DNA from 3 places in the Moritella sp. 5 genome. Region 1 is predicted to be linked to each of the others. Evidence: predicted binding sites of a transcription regulator. Region 1 holds the regulator's gene; each other region holds the start of a gene.
What was found. Region 1 encodes FliA, which starts transcription of late flagellar genes. Its sites were predicted from a motif close to CTAAAGNTNNNNNNNNNNNNGCCGATA; they were not measured.
Positions count from the first base shown of each region.

Region 2: pomA (flagellar motor protein PomA) is a predicted target of FliA. The motif match lies at 2,654-2,680, and genes of this name have one in related genera.
Region 3: HWV01_RS15715 (VC2046/SO_2500 family protein) is a predicted target of FliA. The motif match lies at 6,199-6,225, and genes of this name have one in related genera.

Region 1 covers NZ_CP056122.1:1,146,772-1,155,191, reverse strand. Annotated here, with positions in the region: gene HWV01_RS05330 (chemotaxis protein CheW) at 1-566, opposite strand, end outside; gene HWV01_RS05325 (ParA family protein) at 559-1,347, opposite strand; gene HWV01_RS05320 (chemotaxis response regulator protein-glutamate methylesterase) at 1,374-2,582, opposite strand; gene HWV01_RS05315 (chemotaxis protein CheA) at 2,653-4,815, opposite strand; gene HWV01_RS05310 (protein phosphatase CheZ) at 4,827-5,579, opposite strand; gene cheY (chemotaxis response regulator CheY) at 5,592-5,975, opposite strand; gene HWV01_RS05300 (RNA polymerase sigma factor FliA) at 6,075-6,800, opposite strand; gene HWV01_RS05295 (MinD/ParA family protein) at 6,802-7,677, opposite strand; gene flhF (flagellar biosynthesis protein FlhF) at 7,680-8,420, opposite strand, start outside.
Region 2 covers NZ_CP056122.1:748,082-756,501, forward strand. Annotated here, with positions in the region: gene dxs (1-deoxy-D-xylulose-5-phosphate synthase) at 1-1,382, opposite strand, end outside; gene ispA ((2E,6E)-farnesyl diphosphate synthase) at 1,416-2,306, opposite strand; gene xseB (exodeoxyribonuclease VII small subunit) at 2,310-2,555, opposite strand; gene pomA (flagellar motor protein PomA) at 2,740-3,504, shown strand; gene HWV01_RS03500 (flagellar motor protein MotB) at 3,546-4,463, shown strand; gene HWV01_RS03505 (ABC transporter substrate-binding protein) at 4,874-6,505, shown strand; gene oppB (oligopeptide ABC transporter permease OppB) at 6,586-7,506, shown strand; gene oppC (oligopeptide ABC transporter permease OppC) at 7,517-8,419, shown strand.
Region 3 covers NZ_CP056122.1:3,534,197-3,542,616, forward strand. Annotated here, with positions in the region: gene xdhB (xanthine dehydrogenase molybdopterin binding subunit) at 1-904, opposite strand, end outside; gene xdhA (xanthine dehydrogenase small subunit) at 897-2,342, opposite strand; gene HWV01_RS15700 (GntR family transcriptional regulator) at 2,644-3,369, opposite strand; gene HWV01_RS15705 (GGGtGRT protein) at 3,569-4,558, opposite strand; gene HWV01_RS15710 (iron-sulfur cluster assembly scaffold protein) at 4,574-5,266, opposite strand; fluoride riboswitch at 5,396-5,462, opposite strand; gene HWV01_RS15715 (VC2046/SO_2500 family protein) at 5,599-6,129, opposite strand; tRNA gene HWV01_RS15720 (tRNA-Tyr) at 6,289-6,373, shown strand; tRNA gene HWV01_RS15725 (tRNA-Tyr) at 6,476-6,560, shown strand; tRNA gene HWV01_RS15730 (tRNA-Tyr) at 6,697-6,781, shown strand; tRNA gene HWV01_RS15735 (tRNA-Tyr) at 6,930-7,014, shown strand; tRNA gene HWV01_RS15740 (tRNA-Tyr) at 7,163-7,247, shown strand; tRNA gene HWV01_RS15745 (tRNA-Tyr) at 7,347-7,431, shown strand; gene HWV01_RS15750 (response regulator) at 7,730-8,420, shown strand, end outside.

The DNA.
Region 1 (8,420 bases):
AATGGCACCGCAAAAATAACACCTGCGACTTCAAAGAACAGCGCTTGAAAGTGCTCTTCTAACTCAATATTTTTCCATTGTTCAACAGGTTCAGATTCCTGTACTCGCTCAACATCCGATACTGACACATTTTCTGCAGGCTCAATGGCTAGCGCTGTTTCACTAACGATAATATCTGTAGGTGTGATCGTTATCATAGTATCAGTAGCTTCAACTTCAGAAGTCGACTGCGTTGTTGTCACGTCAATATTATCTAATACCGATAAATCAATATCCGCCAAGTCAATATCAATGACAGAGCCTAACAACTGATCTAAATCGCTTAATGACCCCGAACCATCTGGTTCAGGTATTTTAAAGTCACTTTTTATCGTTGGCTCTATTTCAGAAAATAAGGGTGTTAATACTTTCTGCGACTCTTTTGTTAACTCTTTTTTTAATGCGGGTTTGAGCACTACCGTTTGTTCTACAGCAGCCTTAGCATCCTGTGTATTTTCAACAACAGGCTCAGATAGCATGGATGTAAAATAATCATCCAACGCAGAATGCTTTGTGTGCTTATCCATACATTCGGTCCTGTTCTGCCTCAATCAGTAAATCTTGTAGTAATGCGGCATAAGCTGCGACACCTCGGCTACTTCGAGTATACATAGATGGTGGCATATGTTTTAAGCTAGCATTTCTAAATTGTGTATCTACAGGGATCACAGCTCGCCAAACATTGCTGCTATAATTTTTCTGCAAGGTTTGTAACGATATCAACGATGCTTTAGTACGCCGATCAAACATGGTGGGAATGACCGTATACTGAAATTTATTAGCACAACTACGCTGCATAATTTCAAAGGTTTTCACCATGCGATCTAAGCCCTTTAATGCTAAAAATTCGGTCTGTACTGGCACTAAAATACGATCACAACTGGCGAGTGCATTGACCATCATCACGCCCAATACAGGCGGGCAATCGATAAGTACAAAATCATAATCATCGGTAACTAAAGTAACAATATTCTTAAGAATAAGTCCCATACCATCACGATGCCCTAATGTTCTATCTAACGTGGCCAGTGACATTGTGGCAGGTAATAAATTAATGCCGCTATAAGGCGTTTCTATTATCGCATTATGAACCAGCTCTGCATCCAGTTTGGCTGCGACAAAAAGGTCAAACAATCCGACAGTTAAATCATCACTATCATAATTTAGATAACTGGTTAATGATGCATGCGGATCCGTATCAATCAATAATACTCGCTGCCCCTGTTCTGCCAGTAAGCCTGCTAAAGAGATTGCAGTTGTCGTTTTACCAACACCACCTTTTTGATTAGCAACAGTCCAAACTTTCAACTTTACCCTACCTTGTCTGCTTGTCGTTATCGACAGCCAACTTCAATATTAATACGCTCTGCAATTTGTTGCAGGTTCACCTGATCATCAGCTAAACCAGCGTTCACAATTGCTTGTGGCATACCATAAACAACACAAGACTGTGCATCTTGCGCCCATATCGTACTGCCTTTTTGTTTTAGTAATTTAGCACCATCACGTCCATCTGCGCCCATACCCGTGAGTACAATCGCTAATACTTTATCGTGATATGACTGAGCTGCAGAACCAAATGAAATATCAACACTCGGTTTATAATTAATCCCCGCAGGACTTTCCATTACCTTTAAAGTAAAACCACCCGATTTGCTTTCAATCAGCACCTGCTTACCACCAGGCGCTAAATAGGCAACCCCAGGCTGTAAACGATCACCATGCTCAGCTTCTTTTACTTTAATTTGGCATAAGGTGTTCAGTCGTGCAGCAAATGCAGCAGTAAAGGTAGCGGGCATATGTTGAATTAACAAAATAGGCAGAGGAAAATCGCTGCGCAAAGGCGTTAATACATTTTGTAATGCCACAGGACCGCCGGTCGAAGCACCGATAGCCATTAAACTGTATTTTTTACCTGATGCACGTTTTCTTACACGGCTTGCAATAACTGGCGTTCGAGCTTCAACAGCCGCGTTATCGACATGAGCAACATGCCTCACATTCACCGAATTCGCCGTATGTAATCGACTTGCATCTGTATTTTTACGCTGCAACGTTGCTGTATTTATGCGGCTGTCAGCTGCGACAGTCGCGCTGCGAACTGGTGCCGTTGCTGGTGAAATACGCGGTGTTCTCAATAAACTTCTGCGTTTACTGATTTCTTTAATGTTTTGTTGTAGTAATCGAACCGCTTCCGCTTTGTCTTTGGCTATATCTTCAAATTTTTTCGGTAAGAAGTTAGCCGCTCCCGCTTCTAATGCAGCAATCGTTGACTTCGCACCTTGATGCGTCAATGACGAAAACATTAAAATTGGTGTAGGTGTGTCTTTCATGATCGCTTTAACAGCGGAAATACCATCAAGAACCGGCATTTCAATATCCATGGTTATGACGTCAGGACGTAAAGACTTCGCTTTAGTAATAGCCTCTTCACCATTTTTAGCAGTATCAATCACTTCCATTTCAGGATCTGCATTAATGATTTCACTTACTCTACGTCTGAAAAAACTGGAATCATCAACGACTAAAACTTTTATTTTCATCTAATCTATCTACTTCAATGTGTTTACTTCAATGTAAAAGCACACAGGGGTTTCCCCCTGCATCAACAAATTAGCGTTTTGCGTAATGATTTAAGAGACTTGGAATATCTAAAATCAGTGCAATACCACCGTCACTGGTGATTGTAGCTCCCGCCATACCCGGCGTGCCTTGCAATAAGTTATCTAACGCTTTAATAACAACTTCTTCTTGCCCAATAAGGCTATCGACAACAAAGCCAACTTGCTTAATACCAAGCTGAACAATAACCACATGCCCTAATCCACGATTATTACGCGTAGTGGCTTGTGGATCCATTTTAGTTAACCAATCCTGCAGATAAAATAATGGGATCGCTTTTTCTCTGACAATAATGGTCAATTGGTTATCAACGACATGGGTTTTATTTAAATCCAAGTGGAAGATTTCATTCACACTCGTCAATGGTAAAGCAAAGATTTGCTTACCTACCTCAACCATCAAGGTTGGTAAAATAGCCAGTGTTAACGGCACTTTAATTTCAATCGTTGTACCAGTACCCAGTTTTGAGTCGATCGAAATTGTACCATTAAGTTTACTGATACCCGTCTTAACCACATCCATACCAACACCACGACCAGAAATGTCTGATATCTGATCTTTGGTTGAGAAACCAGGCGCAAAAATAAGGTTGTATGCTTCGTTATCTGAGATCCTTGCTGCTGCATCAGCATCAAGTACCCCACGCTTAACCGCAATGTCTTTTAATCGTTCAGGGTCCATACCCGCACCATCATCTAGAATTTTGAGACGAATATGATCGCCTTCTTGCGATGCTGATAAGGTAATCTTCCCTTGTCGTGATTTGCCATTTTTCTCACGTAAATCTGGCATTTCAATACCATGATCTACCGAGTTTCTCACTAAGTGAACCAGTGGATCAGCAAGTGCTTCCACTAAGTTCTTATCTAAATCGGTTTCTTCACCAATCATTTCAAGATTAATGTCTTTTGATAAACTACGCGCTAAATCACGTACAACACGCGGGAAACGACCAAACACTTTTTTGATTGGCTGCATACGTGTTTTCATTACCGCACCTTGTAAGTCGGCAGTAACAACATCAAGATTAGACACAGCTTTAGTCATGTCTTCATCATTACTTGAAATACCTAAACTCACCAAACGATTACGAACAAGTACTAACTCACCTACCATATTCATTATTTCATCAAGGGTGCGAGTATCTACACGCACTGTTGAATCAACTTGTGGTTTCGCTTTTTTCTCTGCTTTTACAGCCACCGTTTCAGTCGATGTTTTTGCGGCTGGAGCCACTTTTGCAACAGGTGTAGCAACCGCAGTTGCAGCTTGTTCAACTGGTTCGGGCTTGATAGCAGCAACAGAGTCTGCAGCATTAACCACATTCTTGATTGTTGCAGCTGCACTCGGTGCATTACCCTTACCGTATAATTCATCCAGTAAGTTTTCAAAATCATCGTCATTGAGTTCACCGCTACTAGCAGCCGGCGTAGCAACAACAGGCGCTGACGTTGCTTTTATATTCGTCGCGCTAGCATGCTGACCAACACCATGCAGATCATCAAGTAGTTTTTCAAATTCATCATCTGTAAAATCTGAATTGGAACTGGTCGCGACAGTTGCAGTCGTAGGCTTCGAATCAGCAGTATTTATTGCTGTAGGAGCTGTACCTTTACCGTGTAGTTCATCAAGCAATTGTTCAAATTCAAGTTCTGACATACCATCGATATCAGAACTATTTGCTGATACGGCAGGTGCTGCGACCTTCGGAGCTTCAACCTTCGGGGCTTCAACAACAGTTTCTATCACTGCTGCTGGAGTCGCTTCAGGTTGGGTAAGCAAATGAAGTTGATGAATTAATTCCGCATCTGCAGCAATTAATGGTTCACGCTCTTGAATCGCTACAAACATCACATTGACACAATCCAATGATTTAAGAATGACATCCATGAGCTCTGGTGTTACTGTTCTTAAGCCATTACGCAGGCTATCGAACACATTTTCTGCACCATGGCAAATATCAACCAATTCTGATAATGCTAAAAATCCTGCGCCACCTTTAACGGTATGAAAGCCCCTAAAAATTGCATTAAGTAACTCAGCGTCTTCTGGGCTTTTTTCTAAATCAACGAGTTGTTCAGAGAGTAGCTCCAGAATTTCAGATGCTTCAATCAGGAAGTCCTGTAGAATATCTTCATCAACATCAAAGCTCATCAATATCTCCCTTAAAATCCTAAACTTGATAATAAATCATCAACATCATTTTGGCCGTCTAGTACATCAACGCGTTCACTCGCATTCATGATTGGACCTTCCGCCTCAATGCCACTTATTTCACTTTTAACTGATTCTGTCATTACATTTAGTGGTTTTGAAGCCTCACCAAACATAGTCAACATTTCAACTAATTTGACTTCAACTTCTTGTACTAAATTAATCACGCGACGGATCATTTGACCAGTCAAATCTTGAAAATCTTGCGCCATGAGAATTTCAGTTAAATACTGTCTTAAACTATCGGCATCAGATACTGAAACTTGAAGAAAATCGTCTAATAATTTACAAAGTTCTTTAAATTGACCCAATTGTAAATCACGACTCATCAAGTTCTTCCAATTTGGCATCACTTGTTGAATGCGGTCGTTAAAACTATCAGCAATTGGTAAGCAGGATTCAACTGCATCCATCGTTCTGTTTGCCGCTTTATCCGTCATCTCAATAACATAATTCAAACGCTCTCGAGCATCAGGAAACTCATCGTTAGCTAAGCTTTCAATACGTGTATCTAACTGGAAATCTTCTAATGAATCATGTAATTGACGTGTTAACACACCCACTTTTTCAAATAGTGCATCTGAATTTGTATTCTGAATTTTAGTAATTATTTCATTTGCCATTTCTACCTGACCACACTCTAGCAGTGTCACCAGTTCTTTAGCGTCTTCTAATGAAATCAACGATTCTTGTTGTTCACTCATGCGCATCCTTGCTTATTGAATTCGTTCGAAGATCTTCTCTAATTTTTCTTTTAGTGTCGCCGCTGTAAATGGTTTAATAATGTAACCATTCACACCTGATTGAGCAGCTTCAATAATCTGTTCACGCTTCGCTTCAGCCGTAACCATTAGTACTGGGATATGACATAGCGCTTGGTCTTTACGGATCTCTTTAAGTAGATCAATACCTTGCATACCAGGCATATTCCAATCAGTGACAACAAAATCATAATCGCCATTTTTTAGCATAGGTAATGCCGTGTTGCCGTCGTCCGCCTCATAGGTATTGCTAAAACCAAGATCACGAAGTAAGTTTTTAATGATGCGTCTCATCGTAGAAAAATCATCGACAATAAGAATTTTAATTTGCTTTTTCAAGTTGTTCTCCAAAATAAGTAATTACAATATTCACAGTCCCTGATCCCATAAATATCTTACTTCAATATTCAAGTACTAGATAAATAGTACCAATTAAACTTAGTCATCTAACCAAGCATGCATACGCGCTTTCACTCGATGCATCGCTTGGCTGTGTATTTGACTCACACGAGACTCGCTGACACTGAGTACTTCCCCGATCTCTCTTAGATTTAACTCTTCATCGTAATAAAGCGATAAGACTAAGCTTTCTCTTTCGGGTAGTGTTTTAATGCAGCTTGCTAATGCTTGCTGAAAACGTAGCTCAGAAAAATCAGCACAAGGAGTGCTTGATTTTCCTTCGTAAATTGAATAGGCATCTTCATTACTCGCGGTCAAATCTTCGACCGCCAATATATGCCCACTATTAACATCCATCAACATACTATGGTAGTCAGTCAGGTTTACGCCTAATTCTTCAGCAACATCCGTATCTTTTGCATCCGTACCCGTTTGTTTTTCGATACGGTCAATGGCAGCAGCAATATCACGGCCATTTTTATGCACCGATCTTGGGACCCAATCCCCACGTCTCATTTCATCAATCATTGAGCCGCGGATACGAATACCAGCATAAGTTTCAAAGCTAGCGCCTTTAGAGCCATCAAAATTGCGCGCAGCATCCAGCAATCCAATCATACCCGACTGGATTAAATCATCTAACTGAACACTCGGCGGCAAACGTAGAAGCAAGTGATGGGCAATTCGTTTTACTAAAAAACCAAATTGCTCAACAGCATGACTCTGTTGCGACTGGATGTTACTGTAAGCGGATGCCTTATTCACTTCAATCTTCTACCCTAGCTTTGTTTTCAAACAGGTTCTCAATGAAGAACTCCAAATGGCCGCCGACTTTATTCGGTACTGGCCAAGTTGCAGCTCGACTTGCTAACGCTCTAAACGCCAATGAAGCGGGCGCTTTTGGAAATGCTTCTACAACCACTTTCTGTTTACGAACGGCTTGACGAACACTGTTATCAAACGGAATACAAGCAACAAGCTCTAATGTTGCATCTAAAAATCGGTCCGTTACACGTGTCAATTTAGTAAATAATTCTTGGCCTTCACGTAAACTACGCACCATATTAGCCACAATTTTAAAACGATGTACACCGTGTTCTTTTGATAATAACTTAATTAATGCGTAAGCATCCGTGATTGATGTCGGTTCATCACACACCACCATTAATATATCTTGTGAAGCACGGCAAAAACTTAACACCATCTCCGAAATACCCGCAGCAGTATCAACCAGTAGCACATCAATAGGTGTTTTCAATTCTGCAAACGCACGGATTAAGCCTGCATGTTCTTGTATTGATAACTCAACCATCGAACGCGTACCAGATGTTGCCGGTGCGATTAAGATCCCATTCGGACCTTCAATCAAAATATCATCTAATGTACATTCACCCGAAATAACGTGAGAAATATTTTTATGTACGCGTAAACCGAGTAAAACATCCACATTTGCCAACCCAAGATCGGCATCTAAAACCATGACTCGCTTACCTTGGGCCGCGAGTGATACTGCCATGTTCAGTGTTACGTTAGTTTTACCTACGCCACCTTTACCACCTGAAACGGCAATGACTTTAACTTTTTTGTTATTACTCATTTGTCTTAGACCACTTGCTTGATCGAAAAAAATATTTTTATTCATTACTATTTATCATCGCCTAACCAAAAATGCGTATCGTTTTGTTCTTCTAGCGTATCTCTGTTAAATACAGTACGAACTAATTGCTGCGCATTGGCTGAATCTATATCTTCAGGAACCCTTTGCCCATTTGTTATATATGCAATCGGTAGTTCATTTTGTATTAGTACACTTAAAATCTCACCTAAGCTTAAACTTTCATCCACTTTACTTAAAATACAGCCCGCTAACGGAATATGATGAAAATGCTCTAATGTTTCTTGTACAACCCTACGCTGTGCAGTTGCAGGGACAACCAAATAGTTACGAATCACGACTTTTTCATTATTAACTAATGTATCTAACTGTTCGGATAAACGCTTGTCACGCTGTCCCATCCCGGCAGTATCAATCAAGACTAAACGTTTACTTCTTAACTGATACAAGTATTGTGCCAATTCTGCTTCATCACGGGCAACCTTAACAACACACCCCATAATACGGCCGTAAGTCGCTAATTGTTCGTGAGCACCAATACGATATGTATCAGTAGTAATCAACGCAACATTCTCTGAGCCATGCAACATGGCAAATTTTGCCGCTAATTTGGCGATAGTTGTCGTTTTACCCACGCCGGTTGGGCCAACTAATGCAACAGCACCACCTTTACCCAAAATATCATCTTGCGCAATGAGAACGCTGTCCGTCAGTAACGCTTCGATCTGATCCCAAGCCGACTCAATCGAACAGTTTTCAGCCACACAGTT
Region 2 (8,420 bases), 400 kb from region 1:
AGCATTTGACGACATTCATTTTCGTCACTTGGCGTCATGATCACCATTTTAGGAATACAGCGCATAAAGCTAATATCAAACGCACCTTGGTGTGTTTGACCATCTGCACCCACTAGACCTGCACGGTCAATAGCAAATAATACTGGAATATCCTGAATGGCCACATCGTGAATCAGCTGATCATAACCACGTTGTAAAAATGTAGAATAGATAGCAACCACAGGTTTATGACCACCAATCGCGAGACCTGCTGCGAAAGTCACACAGTGTTGTTCGGCAATTGCGACATCAAAATATTGCTTTGGATAAGTCTCAGAGAACTTGATCATACCCGAGCCTGCGCCCATTGCCGGTGTAACAGCTGCGAGCTTGTTATCTGTTGCTGCTACGTCACATAACCAATTACCAAATATCTTTGAGAAAGTTGGTTTTGATGCGGCTGCGACTGGCAATGTATCTTCTTCTGGATTGAATTTAGGCACGGCATGGTAACCAAGCTGATCTTGCTCGGCTGGCGCGTAACCTTTCCCTTTTTTGGTGATTACGTGTAAGAATTGTGGGCCTTTAAGACTACGCATATTACGCAGTGTTTCAACCAAGCCATTCACATCATGACCATCAATCGGACCAATATAGTTAAATCCGAATTCTTCAAATAATGTGCTCGGTACCACCATGCCTTTTAAATGCTCTTCGGCGCGACGGGCAAGCTCTTTAATTGGTGGAATACCTGACAGTACTCTCTTACCGTTTTCACGGAAATTTGAGTAAGCAACACCAGACAATAATTTTGCTAAGTGTTTGTTTACCGCACCGACATTTTCTGAAATAGACATATCGTTATCATTTAAAATAACCAGTACATCTTTGTCGATATGGCCAGCATGGTTTAACGCTTCAAATGCCATACCACCGGTAATGGCACCATCACCAATAATGGCGACTGTTTTACGGTTTTTGTCTTCTTGATCTGCAGCAACAGCAAGACCGAGAGCCGCGCTGATTGAGGTTGATGAGTGACCAACATTGAGATGGTCGTATTCACTTTCATCACGCCAAGGGAATGGATGTAGCCCCCCTTTTTGGCGAATCGTTGACATACGGTCACGACGACCCGTTAAAATTTTGTGCGGGTAGGCTTGATGACCTACATCCCATAATAATTTGTCAAATGGGGTATTGTAGACATAATGCAGGGCAACGGTTAATTCTACGACACCTAAGCCTGAAGCAAAGTGACCGCCACTGATACCAACAGTATGTAGTAAATAGCTGCGCAGTTCATCACATAAGTCATCCAGACGATCCGCTGGTAATTGACGTAACTCTTCTGGGATGTCTGCTAATGCTAATGTAGGGTAATTCGAAATATCTAAGCTCATAATGTTTATAATTTTATACTTTGTTAGAATCTGTTACTTATTTCGCTCGATGATGTACTGCGTAAATAAAGCGAGAACGGTCGTATCATGCGGAATTGTTTCTAAGGCGAACATCGCTTGTTGATACAGTGCTTGGGCTTTTTCTTGTGCCCCAGCTAAACCGAGTAATGCAGGGTATGTTGATTTATTTAATTCAACATCTGAACCTTGAGGTTTACCGAGCGTTTCAGTATCACTGGTTATATCGAGAATGTCATCTTGTACTTGGAATGCTAAACCAATAGCATTAGACCATTTATCCAGCGCTGCTAATAATTCAACCGAGCAATGTGGTGATGCAAGGCAACCCAGTTTTGCTGCACAATTAATGAGTGCACCCGTTTTATTATTGTGGATAGCTTCTAGTTGTGCCAGTGAGATCTGTTTATCTGTCGCAGCTAAGTCCATTGCTTGACCACCACACATACCGCTATAGCCACTTGCTTGGGTTAGCGATTTCAACATGGCCAAACGATTTTTTTCGGCTGCAGGTGCCAGTGCGCAATCAAGTAATAATTCAAAAGCAAAAGGTTGCAGTGCATCACCGGCTAAGATAGCGGTAGCATGGTCGAATTTAATATGGCAAGTCGGTTGACCACGGCGCAAATCATCATCGTCCATCGCGGGTAAATCATCATGAATTAATGAGTATGCATGAATTGACTCGATTGCGGCTGCTGGACCATCAAGGTTGGTAAGGTTTACGCCTAGCATTTCGCCGACGGCATATACGATCACAGGGCGAACACGTTTACCGCCTTGTAACAGACCATATTCCATTGCAGCGGCAAGTTGGGTTTCATGGGGTGGTAGCAAGTTTATTTGCTGTTGCAAATAGTTATTGATACGACCCTGATATTGGGTAATAGAATTTGAAAGCTGCACTATTTAATTACTACTGTCAGAATTGAAGGGAGAAAGCGTTTGCTGGTCACCGTCGGCGAGTAATATGGCTACTTGCTGTTCAGCATGCTGAAGTTTCTGTGAACTCGCGCGTGTTAAACTAATACCACGTTCAAATTGCTTTAACGCATTATCAAGCTCACAATCACCTTGCTCTAGACTGTTCACAATTGTCTCTAGCTCTGTGATAGACGCCTCGAACGTCATATTTTCTGGTTTTTTTACCGCCATCGGGTGTCCCTCTGATAATATACTCGGGTATTATACCCAAGTTAATAAGGTATAGACAGCTTAACTGTACGATGCCAGTAATAAGCAGGATAAGATTACTTAAGAATTTTGTTTGCTTGCCGATATAGATCAAGAATACACTCGCTATAAATATGATGATAATTTGCTTGGGATGGGGAATGTTGTGGATTTAGCAACTTTAGTAGGATTAGTCGGCTCGTTTGCGTTTGTAGTGATGGCAATGGTGCTGGGTGGCGATATAAGTACGTTTGTTGATACGCAATCGATATTGATTGTATTTGTTGGTTCACTCTTTGTCGTATTAATGCATTTTAATTTTGGCCAGTTTTTAGCCGCAGCAAAAATTGCCGTAAAAGCATTCATGTTTAAAATCGATAAACCCGAAGAGTTAATTGAACAAGCGGTTGAAATGGCGGACGCAGCGCGTAAAGGTGGGTTCTTAGCGCTTGAGGAAGCTGAAGTAAAAAATAAATTTATGCAAAAAGGCATCGACTTATTAGTGGATGGTCACGATGCAACAGTTGTTAGTCAGACATTGCAAAAAGACATTAAACTGACCACTGCTCGTCATAAAGCCGGAATTCATGTATTTAGTATGATCGGTGAAGTTGCTCCTGCGATGGGAATGATTGGTACCCTGATCGGTCTGGTGGCGATGTTATCAAACATGGATGATCCTAAATCGATTGGTCCTGCAATGGCAGTTGCTTTACTAACAACGCTATACGGCGCGGTTTTTGCGAATATGGTTGCCATCCCGATAGCGGGGAAATTGAAATTACGTTCAGAAGAAGAAATGCTGAACAATACCCTGATTATGGATGCAATTTTAGGTATTCAAGAAGGACGTAATCCGCGGGTTATCGAAAGTTTATTAAAGAATTACCTCCATTCATCAAAACGCGAATTGGCGGATACAGACGTTTAGTTTACACCATGATGACAGCTAAATAAGTAGAGAGATAAAGTATGTCTGATGAATGCGATTGCCCACCCCCAGGTCTCCCCGCGTGGATGGGTACATTTGCCGATTTAATGAGCCTGTTAATGTGCTTCTTTGTATTACTGTTGTCATTTTCAGAAATGGACGTGGTTAAATTTAAGCAGATTGCTGGCTCGATGCAATTTGCTTTTGGTGTACAAAATCAAATTGATGTCAAAAATATCCCTAAGGGTACAACTGTGATCGCACAGGAATTTCGTCCTGGTCGACCGGACCCGACGCCGATTGAAACCATTATGCAGCACACCATTGATAATAGTGAAGCAGAGTTAGACTTCAAAGATGGCGAAGATCAAAACGCGGGTGGTAAGAACAAACGCGAAGAAGAAAGTAATGGTGGTAAATCACCAGAAACGTCGACCCGTGATAATACGCCAACAGAAAATGTCGAAGTAACGGAAGATACCAGTGAGCTAGTCAAGGCTCTCGCAGAAGCCTTAAAAGAAGAAGTCGATAGTGGTGGTGTTGAGGTTGAAAATTTGGGGCAGCAAATCATCATTCGTATTAATGAAAAGGGTTCATTTCCAGCTGGTTCTGCCTTTTTACAGCCACGCTTTCGTCCCGTGATCCAAAAGGTCGCGCAGCTATTAGCAACGATACCAGGGATGATTACGGTTGCCGGACATACAGGTAAAGAAAAGTTACATTCAGAGCTTTATCGCTCTAAATGGGATTTGTCGAGCCAGCGTGCCGTTTCTGTGGCACATGAAATGTTAAAGGTTAAAGAGTTCAATGAGAACCGCTTAATCGTGCAGGGCATGGCTGATACCCAACCATTGACGGATAAAGAAAGTGAATTACGTCGTAACCGCCGTGTAGAAATTAGTATTATGCAAGGTAAAGCGAAACTCTCAGAGCCACTCAGTGTGATTACTAACAAGTAGTCTTCGTACTTTATTTGTTAGCTGGCTGGTAAGCGGCTCATAAGAAAAAGGCTCATCACATAACGTTATGTGATGAGCCTTTTTATTTGAGCGGTCGTTTAGCTGTCGATCCAGCTGATTATTTGTCAGTCATAAGTATTAATACTGATGGATTGTGGAGTATATGTTCGAATAAGAAGTAATTAAGTATATTAATGTCACATTTAGATACTTAATCTGAATAATTATCGAATTACAGGTATTAACGCTTGTCGATTGATGATAGTTTGGAATTAATAGCAATTAACTGAATTAATTGCTACTGTGAAGATTACTCCTTTAGAGATGTTTGATATTTTAATTAAACAAAAATTGAAATATTAAACAAGTTATAAAGGTCATGGATGTAATTGTCGTACTGGAGTTTGTACATGTTAAAAAATAAAATCACTCAATCACTTTTATTAACCGCGGGTCTAGCATTTGCTGCTACTTCGCTTACAGCAACGGCCGCGGAAGTACCTGCTGGCGTAAAACTAGCAGCGAAACAAGAGTTAGTTCGTGGTAACGGCACGGAAGTTGCCTCTTTAGATCCACAAAAAGTCGAAGGTGTCCCTGAAGCGCACGTACTTCGTGATTTACTTGAAGGTCTTGTAAACCAAGATGCAGATGGTATTACCGTTCCGGGTGTGGCTGAACGCTGGGAGACTAAAGATAATAAAGTGTTTACTTTCTACCTACGTAAGGATGCTAAATGGTCGAATGGCGATGCTGTAACGGCTGATGATTTTGTATATAGCTTCCAACGCGCAGTTGATCCTTTAACGGCGTCACCTTACTCATGGTATCTAGATATGACAACCATGATAAATGCTTCTGATATTATTGCAGGTAAAAAAGACAAGTCTACTTTAGGTGTTAAAGCAATCGATGATTACACATTTGAAGTAACACTCGCAAGTCCAGTCCCTTATTTCGTGAAAATGATGGCTCACACGACGATGAAACCTGTGCATAAAGCAACAGTTGAAAAGTTCGGTGATAAATGGACTAAACCTGAAAATTTCGTTGGTAACGGTGCATTTGTCGTTAAAGATTGGGTTGTAAATGAACGTCTAGTACTTGTTCGTAATGAAAATTACTGGGATAACGCGAACACAGTATTAAATAAAGTAACTTACTTACCGATTGAAAACCAAGTTTCTGAAATGAATCGTTTCCTATCAGGTGAAATCGATTTCACCTATGAGCTACCAAACGAACATTTCCGTCGATTGAAGAAAGAGCATGCAGAATCGGTAGCGATCAAAGGTAACTTGTGTACTTATTACTACAATTTCAATACACATAAACCACCATTCAACGATGTTCGTGTACGTAAAGCGATTTCTTACTCTATTGATCGTAACATCATCGCTAACGCTATTCTGGGTCAAGGTCAAAAACCTGCTTATTTCTTAACCCCTGAAATCGTTGCTGACTTCAACCCAGAGATGCCTGCTTACGGTAAACTGTCTCAGAAAGAACGTAATGAAAAAGCCAAATCGTTACTTGCTGAAGCGGGTTACAACAAGTCAAACCCACTAAAATTCAGCTTGCTGTATAACACTTCAGAAAACCACAAAAAAATTGCGGTAGCAATCGCGTCAATGTGGAAGAAAAACTTAGGTGTATCTGTAATGCTTGAAAATCAAGAGTGGAAAACGTACCTAGAAACCAAGAAGCAGGGTGACTTTGAAGCGTCTCGTGCTGGTTGGTGTGGCGATTATAACGAAGCATCTACATTTACTTCATTAATGGAAGGCAGCAATACGACTGGCGGTATTCACTATCAGAGTGCTGAATACGATAAGCTAACTAAATTAGCTGTACAAGCAACTTCTGAAGAAAAACGTCAAGAGTTATATTATGCTCAAGAAGCACTACTGACTAAAGATATGCCAATTGCTCCTATCTATCAGTATGTTACAGCTCGTCTTGTTAATCCTCATGTGGGCGGTTACGCAGAAAACAACGCACAAGATCAACTTTATTCTAAAGATATGTACATCATCGCAGAGTAATAGTTTTCCATACTAAGCTGCATGCGGAATAACGCATGCAGTCTTTTCTCATATTTATATTATCAAAAGTTGAGTTGATTATGCTTAAATTCATCTTAAAGCGAATTCTAGAAGCAATACCGACTATGCTGGTATTGATCACAGTCTCTTTTTTCCTTATGCGTTTCGCACCTGGCAGCCCATTTTCAAGTGAAAGAACGCTTCCGCCACAAGTAATGGCAAATATTAACGCTAAGTACGGCCTTGATAAACCTGTGTTGGAGCAATACACCACTTATTTAACGAATGTGATTCAAGGTGACCTTGGCCCTTCTTTTAAATACAAAGATTTTACCGTTAATGAACTGGTTGCTTCGGCATTACCTGTATCAGCTAAAATCGGTGCCTTCGCTTTTGTATTTGCACTTATATTTGGTGTTTTTGTCGGTACGATTGCAGCATTACGACAAAATACGTGGTTAGATTACAGTATTATGTCAACGGCGATGATCGGGGTTGTTATGCCTTCCTTTGTACTCGCACCGGGTCTTATTTATCTTTTTTCTATTGATCTTGGCTGGTTTCCAGCGGGTGGTTGGTTAGATGGCTCGCTGAAATACATGATATTACCTGTATTGGGTATGTCGATGTTATATGTTGCCACTTTTGCCCGTATTACCCGTGGCAGTATGATTGAAGTGATGAATAGTAACTTTATTCGAACGGCGCGTTCGAAAGGATTAAGTAAGCCACATATCGTTATCAAACATGCCTTAAAACCGGCGATGTTACCGGTTGTTTCCTACATGGGTCCTGCATTCGTGGGCATTATTACTGGCTCGGTAGTGATTGAAACCATTTTTGGTTTACCGGGTATTGGTAAGTTGTTTGTTAACGCCGCGTTTAACCGTGATTATTCCCTAGTGATGGGTGTGACCATTTTGATTGGTTTCTTATTCATCTTATTTAATGCAGTTGTTGATATTTTGCTTGCTTATATCGATCCGAAAATTCGCTACTAAGGGACTAGATATGTTATCTAAAACAGACAAAGTAGAAGCGTTAACCAACTTCTCGACAAATTTAGAAATTGAAGGCCGTAGTTTGTGGCAAGACGCCCGCATTCGTTTTATGCGTAACAAAGCGGCAATGATCAGCTTATGTATTTTATTTCTGATCACCTTGTCGGTTATTTTTGTACCTATGCTTAGTCAATATGCATTTGACGATACTGATTGGTATGCACTGCATCAGGCGCCTTCGGCAGAGCATTGGTTTGGTACGGATAGTTTAGGGCGTGACCTGCTTGTACGTACCTTTATCGGTGGTCGTATTTCGATGATGGTAGGTGTGATGGGGGCATTTGTTGCTGTGCTTATCGGCACATTATACGGTGCTGCATCTGGCTTTATCGGTGGTACAACCGACCGTGTGATGATGCGTATCCTTGAGATCCTTTATGCAATTCCATTCATGTTCTTGGTTATTGTATTAGTCACCTTCTTTGGTCGCGATATTATCTTAATTTTTGTAGCGATTGGTGCGATTGCTTGGCTAGACATGGCGCGTATTGTCCGTGGTCAAACCTTAAGTTTACGCAATAAAGAGTTTATCGAAGCCGCGCGTGTATGTGGCGTGAGTCAATGGGGCATTATTACCCGTCATATTGTGCCTAATGTATTGGGTATTGTGGCCGTGTACTCAACGCTGTTGATCCCAAGCATGATTTTAACGGAATCATTCTTAAGTTTCCTTGGTCTTGGTGTGCAAGAACCAATGACCAGTTGGGGGGCCTTATTACAAGAAGGTGCACAAACAATGGAAATTGCGATTTGGCAATTAGCATTCCCAGCTGCATTTATGGTGTTAACGTTATTTTGCTTTAACTATGTTGGTGATGGTCTGCGTGATGCGCTGGATCCAAAAGACAGATAGT
Region 3 (8,420 bases), 2.4 Mb from region 1:
CAACTTTGTATTGATTAAAGAAAGGATGACGTTTACCTGTCATCATCATGTCTTCAACACGCGGTAAACGGATCTTAGTTGGCCGCCCCGTTAACTTAGCAAACACCGCACATAAACACGCTGGTCCTGCTGCTTGGGTTTCTTTACCACCAAAACCACCGCCCATACGGCGCATATCAATCACGACTTTATGCATAGGTACACCAATTACTTCGGCAACCAATTTTTGTACTTCAGTTGGGTTTTGCGTTGACGCATAAACAATCATACCACCATCCTCTGTTGGCATGACTGACGCAGCTTGCGTTTCTAAATAGAAATGCTCTTGGCCACCAATATGAATACTACCTTCTAAAATATGCTTAGCTGCTGACAATGCCGCAGCCGAATCACCGCGTTTCTGTTGATGCGATTCAGTCACAAAGCTCTTTTTGGCTAATGCTTCTTCCACATCTAAAATCGCTGGTAGCTCTTCATATTCAATAATTGCCGCTTGTGCAGCTTGACGTGCAATCTCCATCGAATTTGCCGCGACAGCAATCACAGCCTGACCCAGATACTCCACTTTACCGTCAGCTAATAATGGATCGCCCGGTAAAATAGCACCAATATCTAACTCGCCAGGAACATCTTTAGCTTCAATTACTAATTCCACACCATCAAATTCATAGCACGGTGTTAAATCGATTTTCGTAATATTGGCATGTGCCACATCACTCATGCGTACATACACATGTAACTGATTAGGGTATTCAAGACGATCATCGACGTAAACCGCTTCGCCCGTCACCTGAATACCGGCACTGTCGTGTTTTACATTTTTACCCACACCAGTCTTGATTGAACGATTCGCTTGCGCTAACAATTGCTGCTGTGATAGTTGCACTTTATTGTGATTAGACATAAGACGTTACCCGCGTTTCAATTGTTGTATTTTGCTGTTCTAAATAAAATTTCTTCAGTAGATTCTTAGCTGCTAGTGAACGATATTCTTTACTTGCACGAAAATCGGATAAGGGTGAAAAGTCTTTATCTAACGCTTGCATCGCCGTATAAATACTGCCGTATTCCCAAGCTGCACCCAGTAATACCTTCTCAGCATGTTGCGCACGCATCGGCGTCGCAGCCATCCCCCCAAATGCTAAACGCACATCCGTAATAACATTATTTTTCAAGGTTATATTAAATGCAGCTAACACAGCTGAAATGTCATCATCAATACGTTTAGATAGCTTATAAATACCAAATACTTGTTCTGACGTCGGTAATGGAATGACAATTTTGGTAATAAATTCCGCGGCTTTTTGCGCTGTTATCTTATAACCAATGAAGTAATCTTCTAAATCCATTAAGCGCACATCATCACCGCAACGTAATTCAACTTGTGCATTCAGCGCGATTAATGCTGGCGGTGTATCACCAATTGGCGATGCGTTACCTATGTTGCCACCGAGCGTTCCTTGGTTACGGACTTGCAGCGAAGCAAAGCGATGTAATAATTCACCAAAATCTGGGAAGTATAATGCCAAAGTACTGTAACTATCCGTTAAGCTGCGTGCAGCACCAATTTCGATATGGGTATCAGTCACTCTGATATCTTTCATCTCTGCCACGTTGCCAACCGAAATCAAGGTATTAATAGGACGATGGAATTGGGTTACTTCCAAAGCTAAATCTGTACCACCGGCAACAATACGAGCATCAGGGTGTTTCACTAATAACGCCGCCAACTCAGCCACATTATCAGGCGAGTAAGATGATTGACCGTTACCCGTTAATTCTTGTGTCCCGCTGCGCTCAATGGTACTAAGTTTCGCAACAGTTTCACTTTCTAGGCATTCAAACGCATCAACAATATGGTCTTGTTCTGCTAACGCTATTGCCGAATCAATAATTGAACGATAGCCAGTACAACGACATAAGTTACCTGCTAATGCTTCAAAAATGGCATGTTTGTCGGCTGACGGTGTATTTTTGCTTAATGCAAACATCGACATGACAAACCCAGGGGTACAATAACCACATTGGGTACCGTTAAAATCAACAAGTGCTTGTTGCACCTGATGTAAGGCTCCGTCTTTTGATTTAAGATCTTCGACCGTGATCAGTTGCTTACCATGCAATGCGGATATAAACGTAATACACGCATTTACTGATGTATAGCGGATCCGCCCATCGACAACATCACCAAGTACAACGGTACATGCACCGCAGTCTCCTGATGCACAACCTTCTTTAGTACCTTTCTTCGCTTCTTCCTGACGTAAGAAATTGAGTACCGTGGTGTTGGGTGAAAGGTCAGATACCTGACACATTTTTTGGTTAAGTAGGAACTTAATCAAGTCGTACCTCCTGCGTTATTCCGTAACATTGACATTCACATTAATCGCTATTATTTTTATTATTAGCTGTGTTTTGACTGACTAATCGAGCCTATTAGATTAGAAACCTGACTCTAAAGTCAACTTATTGTTACATAAAAATAACAATTGAGACACAATTTAATAAAATAATTTGAGGATTATATATACAATTATAGTGAAGATTAGATAAGGCTATAGATGTGGGAGGCAGAAATAGCAATGCCAAGTTACATTGAACTTGGCATTGCTTGTATACAATATTATAAAAATTTGCGTTATTTTATTTTTTATTTAGCACATTAGAAAAAACAACATGCAGGTCGCTGGAAACGGTCTCGCCATCTAAATTCAGTTTAGACTCGATATGTTTTAAATGCTCACGCATTAATAAGCAGGCTTTTTCAGCATCTTTTTCTTCAATCGCATCGAGTAACTCACTGTGCTCATCCAATACACAATGCGTACTCGTCGCGACTTCGTATTGCGCAATAATCAACGAGCTTAACGATACCAAGCTACGCTGGAAATTAAATAAAGGCACATTACCAGACATTTCAGCCAGCTTTAGATGAAACTCACCCGATAAACGGATCGCTTTACCTAAATCACCTTGTTTGGTGGCTTCATTTTCTTCCACTATCAATTGACGTAAATGCGTAATCTGCTTATTTGATGCATTCTCAACAGCAAGCTTAGTAATAGCATCTTCGAGTGTACGCCGAGCAATAAAGACTTGTTTTGCTTCTTCGACAGAAGGCGATGCAACAATAGCACCGCGGTTAGGACGGATCACCACCACTTGTTCGTGTGACAAGCGTAATAATGCACGACGTATAATAGTGCGACTTACACTAAAAATATCACCCAATGCTTCTTCATTTAATTTTGTTCCAGGCGGAAGACGACGTTCAAGAATGGCATCAAAGATATGCGCATAGACGATATCGTCTTGAGCCATTGAGCCTGACTTGCCTTCTGTTTTTACAGAACCACTTAGCTCAGACATTATTTTCACCATTGTTAATCCAATTTGGTTATCTCAATACAACTAAGTACCGCTATAACCTGACATTTATTGATATAAAGTCATAATATGTTAACGCTGTGTAACAATCTAGCCTTATTTTGTATACTATCTTAAAAAAATTGAAAACAATATTTAACCTGGCATTCCGTGTTTGAGGAGAGATAGATTAACGTTTATTTTATCGATTTAGTAACTGATCAACCTCAACGGCTAATGCTACCGTTGCACCAACCATTGGGTTATTACCCATACCAATAAACCCCATCATAGCAACGTGAGATGGCACCGACGAACTACCAGCAAATTGTGCATCGGCATGCATACGTCCCATTGTATCTGTCATACCATATGACGCAGGGCCTGCAGCAACATTATCAGGATGTAAAGTACGACCCGTACCACCGCCCGAGGCGACCGAGAAGTAAGGATGACCTGCTCGAATACACTCTGATTTGTAAATACCCGCGACAGGATGTTGGAATCGTGTGGGATTTGTGGAGTTACCCGTAATACTCACATCAACGCCAGCAGCATGCATAATAGCAACACCTTCACGCACATCATCAGCGCCATAACAAAGAATGTCACCGCGAGGACCAGTTGAAAATGAACGACGGCTAACTTCTTTTAACTCACCCGTTTGATAATCAAATTGAGTTCTGACATACGTAAAACCATTGATACGAGAGATCAGATATGCGGCATCTTTACCCAAACCATTTAAAATAACTTTAAGGGGTGATTGACGAGATTTATTCACATTCAGCGCAATTTTGATCGCCCCCTCTGCTGCAGCGAAAGACTCATGACCAGCAAGAAATGCAAAACATTGACTTTCTTCATTCAATAATCGAGCAGCAAGTGCACCATGCCCAATACCGACTTGACGTTGTCGAGCAACACTCCCCTCTTTTGTGAATGATTGCAGTCCTTCACCAATAATATTGGCAGCCTCTTCAGCTGAACTTGCTTCACGATATAACGCCAATGCAGTGCCAACGGTATAAGCATCAGCGGCACTATCAAATGCGATAGGCTGCGTTTCCATAACTAAAAATTTAGAGTCAATTCCTTTAGCGAGGCAATACTGATAAGCATCTTCAATTGAAGACAAGTTCATTTCGTTTAGTCGTGCTGTAATTGGGTTTGTAATAGTGCAATTAGTCATAATAGTATCCTTAGATTAAGCTTCACGTGGATTGATAGTTTTAACGGCTTCGTCAAAACGACCATATGTACCTGCTGCAGATTTCATGGCATCATCTGCTTGGACACCTTTGTTGACGGATTTCATCATTTTCCCAAGGTTTACATATTCATAACCAATCACTTCATTATTTTCATCCAACCCTAACTTAGTAACATAACCTTCTGCAATTTCCATGTAACGAACGCCTTTTGCGCTTGTCGCATAACTAGTACCAACTTGACTGCGTTGAGTTTGGCCCAGATCCTCTAAAGCCGCACCGATTTCTAGTCCACCTTCAGAAAACGCGGATTGACTACGACCATAAGCAAACTGGAGGAAGATCTCACGCATTGCAACATTGATAGCATCGCACACCAAATCAGTATTCATTGCTTCAAGAATCGTCTTACCAGTTATGATTTCCGCAGCCATCGCAGCTGATTGAGTCATGCCAGAACAACCAATTGTTTCAATTAAGGCTTCTTCAATAATGCCTTCTTTAACATTGAGAGTGAGTTTGGCAGCACCTTGCTGAGGCGCACAAGTTCCGACACCGTGACTTAAGCCTGAAATCGCAATAACTTCTTTAGGATTGACCATTCGGCCTTCAATTGGGATGGGAGCAGATGCATGGAGATCGCCGCGTTGAATCGGGCACATTGATTGAATTTCAGAAGAGTAGTGCATACAATTTTCCTATTAGATTTAGGAAAACAAGGTGTCATCGTGGCATAAATAACAGTACCAACAAATAATAGTACAAATAAATGTAGTCACTATTCAGTTAATGCTATTTTACAGATTCACTTGTTTTCAAATTTAATAGGAGTCATCAGCCAACAATTGGCGGTTAAGTAGGTGGCACCCCATCACCTTGGTTACCATAATAAATCTTAATCATAATGTTAAGCAAGTCTTGCTTTAGACTCGTTTTTTATATTAAATCTTTCTTATATAAGCATCGTGATTTTATTCGCAATCTGGATATAAACTCAAATTCAGTAAGGTGTTGAAAAAGACTAACCAAACGCTGTTATTTTTAGCGGCTTATCAGCATCATAACTATTTAATACATCTAACAAGCTTGCCATACTCGATTGGTTTGCCAGTGGTAATACAAGATCTTGAGTGGAAGTGGTAGATTGCGCAGCTTGAGCACGCTCGTTCGCCGTTGGTTTAATTAGCGAACCGTGCGCTAATTTTTGCTGTAATAAGTGAGAACTGTTTTGTAGTACAGACTCTGCAACATATTTAGCATCACCCACCCCAGCACCGACTTCAGGTGAAAAGCAGATCTCTAAACGCAATGCGGCCATATTATTGTTTGCAGCGTACTCATTTAACCTTGCGATTCGCGCAGCATCATACGCTGACGTATCAACGGCAGTATGCTTAACTTCGATTTGTTTCTGATCTGTAATATCAGATGACAACATACTTAATAACAGAGAAAACTTCGCTCTATCACCATTTAAAGTACATTTGTTTAACTGTTGGCCAAGTTGCAGCTCATCAATTAAGGCATGTTGTCGTATCGATTGAACGTAAATAAGTTACCTCTTGAACAATATTGCGCGCAGAACAACCAAATTTTGCCACGAAATAATCAACTAGTAAGTTATCGACCTGTTTTTATAAATATTTAGCTGTTTATTCGATTTTTTTATTCACATACAGACATTTTCTGATACTATCCGTTTCGTACTTGTGGAGGGGTTCCCGAGTGGCCAAAGGGATCAGACTGTAAATCTGACGGCTCAGCCTTCGAAGGTTCGAATCCTTCTCCCTCCACCACAATATTTACGTTATGCTGATTACATAAAACTCATTTTAAAAATGATATAAAAGTCGACATAATAACAACATCTATCCTTTAGATGAAAAAGAATTACTCGTGGAGGGGTTCCCGAGTGGCCAAAGGGATCAGACTGTAAATCTGACGGCTCAGCCTTCGAAGGTTCGAATCCTTCTCCCTCCACCATCATTTAGCTTTGCTGATGACTTGAAATAAGAAGTACGTTGTGGCCAATGTACTATGCCTTAAAATAGGTCTTAAAGTCATCGTCAAAGTGAATACAACATCTACCAATGCGAGTAGATGAAAAAGCATTACTTGTGGAGGGGTTCCCGAGTGGCCAAAGGGATCAGACTGTAAATCTGACGGCTCAGCCTTCGAAGGTTCGAATCCTTCTCCCTCCACCATCATTTAGCTTTGCTGATAACTTGAAATAAGAAGTACGTTGTGGCCAATGTACTCTATCTTAAATATGCCTTAAAATAGGTCTTAAAGTAATCATCAAAGTGAATACAACATCTACCAATGCGAGTAGATGAAAAAAGCATTACTTGTGGAGGGGTTCCCGAGTGGCCAAAGGGATCAGACTGTAAATCTGACGGCTCAGCCTTCGAAGGTTCGAATCCTTCTCCCTCCACCATCATTTAGCTTTGCTGATAACTTGAAATAAGAAGTACGTTGTGGCCAATGTACTCTATCTTAAATATGCCTTAAAATAGGTCTTAAAGTAATCATCAAAGTGAATACAACATCTACCAATGCGAGTAGATGAAAAAAGCATTACTTGTGGAGGGGTTCCCGAGTGGCCAAAGGGATCAGACTGTAAATCTGACGGCTCAGCCTTCGAAGGTTCGAATCCTTCTCCCTCCACCATCATTCTACTTTGATGATTTTACATTCTGGTCAATGTAAAAGAAGTCATCATCGTAAAATATCCATCTAGCAATAGATGACAAAAATAGAGAACAATGTGGAGGGGTTCCCGAGTGGCCAAAGGGATCAGACTGTAAATCTGACGGCTCAGCCTTCGAAGGTTCGAATCCTTCTCCCTCCACCACTCTCTATACGATTTATTCCCACCAATGTTAATTAGCACATCTTATCCTTGTAATATACCTTCTAAAACATCAATAAAACCACTATATAACACAATACTTTTCTCAATACTGTTTGCTTGATAAAACAATTAACTATATGGTTTTGTGATAATTCCGTCGCACAAAAAACACCCAGTTAACAGTACTAATTAACAAAATAGCGCTCCTCTCAAGACAGTATTATGCATACCTGTTATTGTGGTGAATGCTAATCATTCACGTCTAAATTTACCCATAACCCTTGAGTTTTAAATAAACATGAATCAAAATTTTGACTATCGAAACAAACGCGTACTCATTGTTGATGACCAACGTGCTTTTCAGATCATGCTCAAAACCATGTTGCTTAACTTCGGGGCAAAAGATGTCACGCATGTGGGTAGTGCCGAAGACGCATTAAAATTATGCCGCCACAATACCTATGATTTACTGTTAGTTGATTACAATCTTGGCTCTGGCCTTAATGGCCGCCAGCTATTTGAAACATTAAAAATGGATAACTTATTACCTATCCATACCGTATTTTTCTTAGTCACAGGCGATAATTCGAAAGCGATTGTATTAAGCGCAATTCAAATGACACCCGATGATTATTTAATGAAGCCGTTTTCACAAAACGAACTTAATTTACGTATTCAAAAAGCATTCAATAAAAAAGAGGCTCTGCTGCCTATCTACCAAGCAATTAAGGATGACGATTTTGCTCAGGCAATGGAAGAATGTGATAACGCAATAATCTACTCTGCACGCTATCGTAATTTCTGTCGTTTATTTAAAGCAGAGCTATTAATTGAAAAGGAAAAGTACGCTGAAGCGCGTACTATCTTAGAAGAGTTTATAGAGGACCACCCGCATACCCAAGCACAATTGCTGTTAGGTCGGGTATATTATCTAGAGAAGAACTACCAGCAAGCGATCCCACTGTTATCAGACATCATTAAATATAATC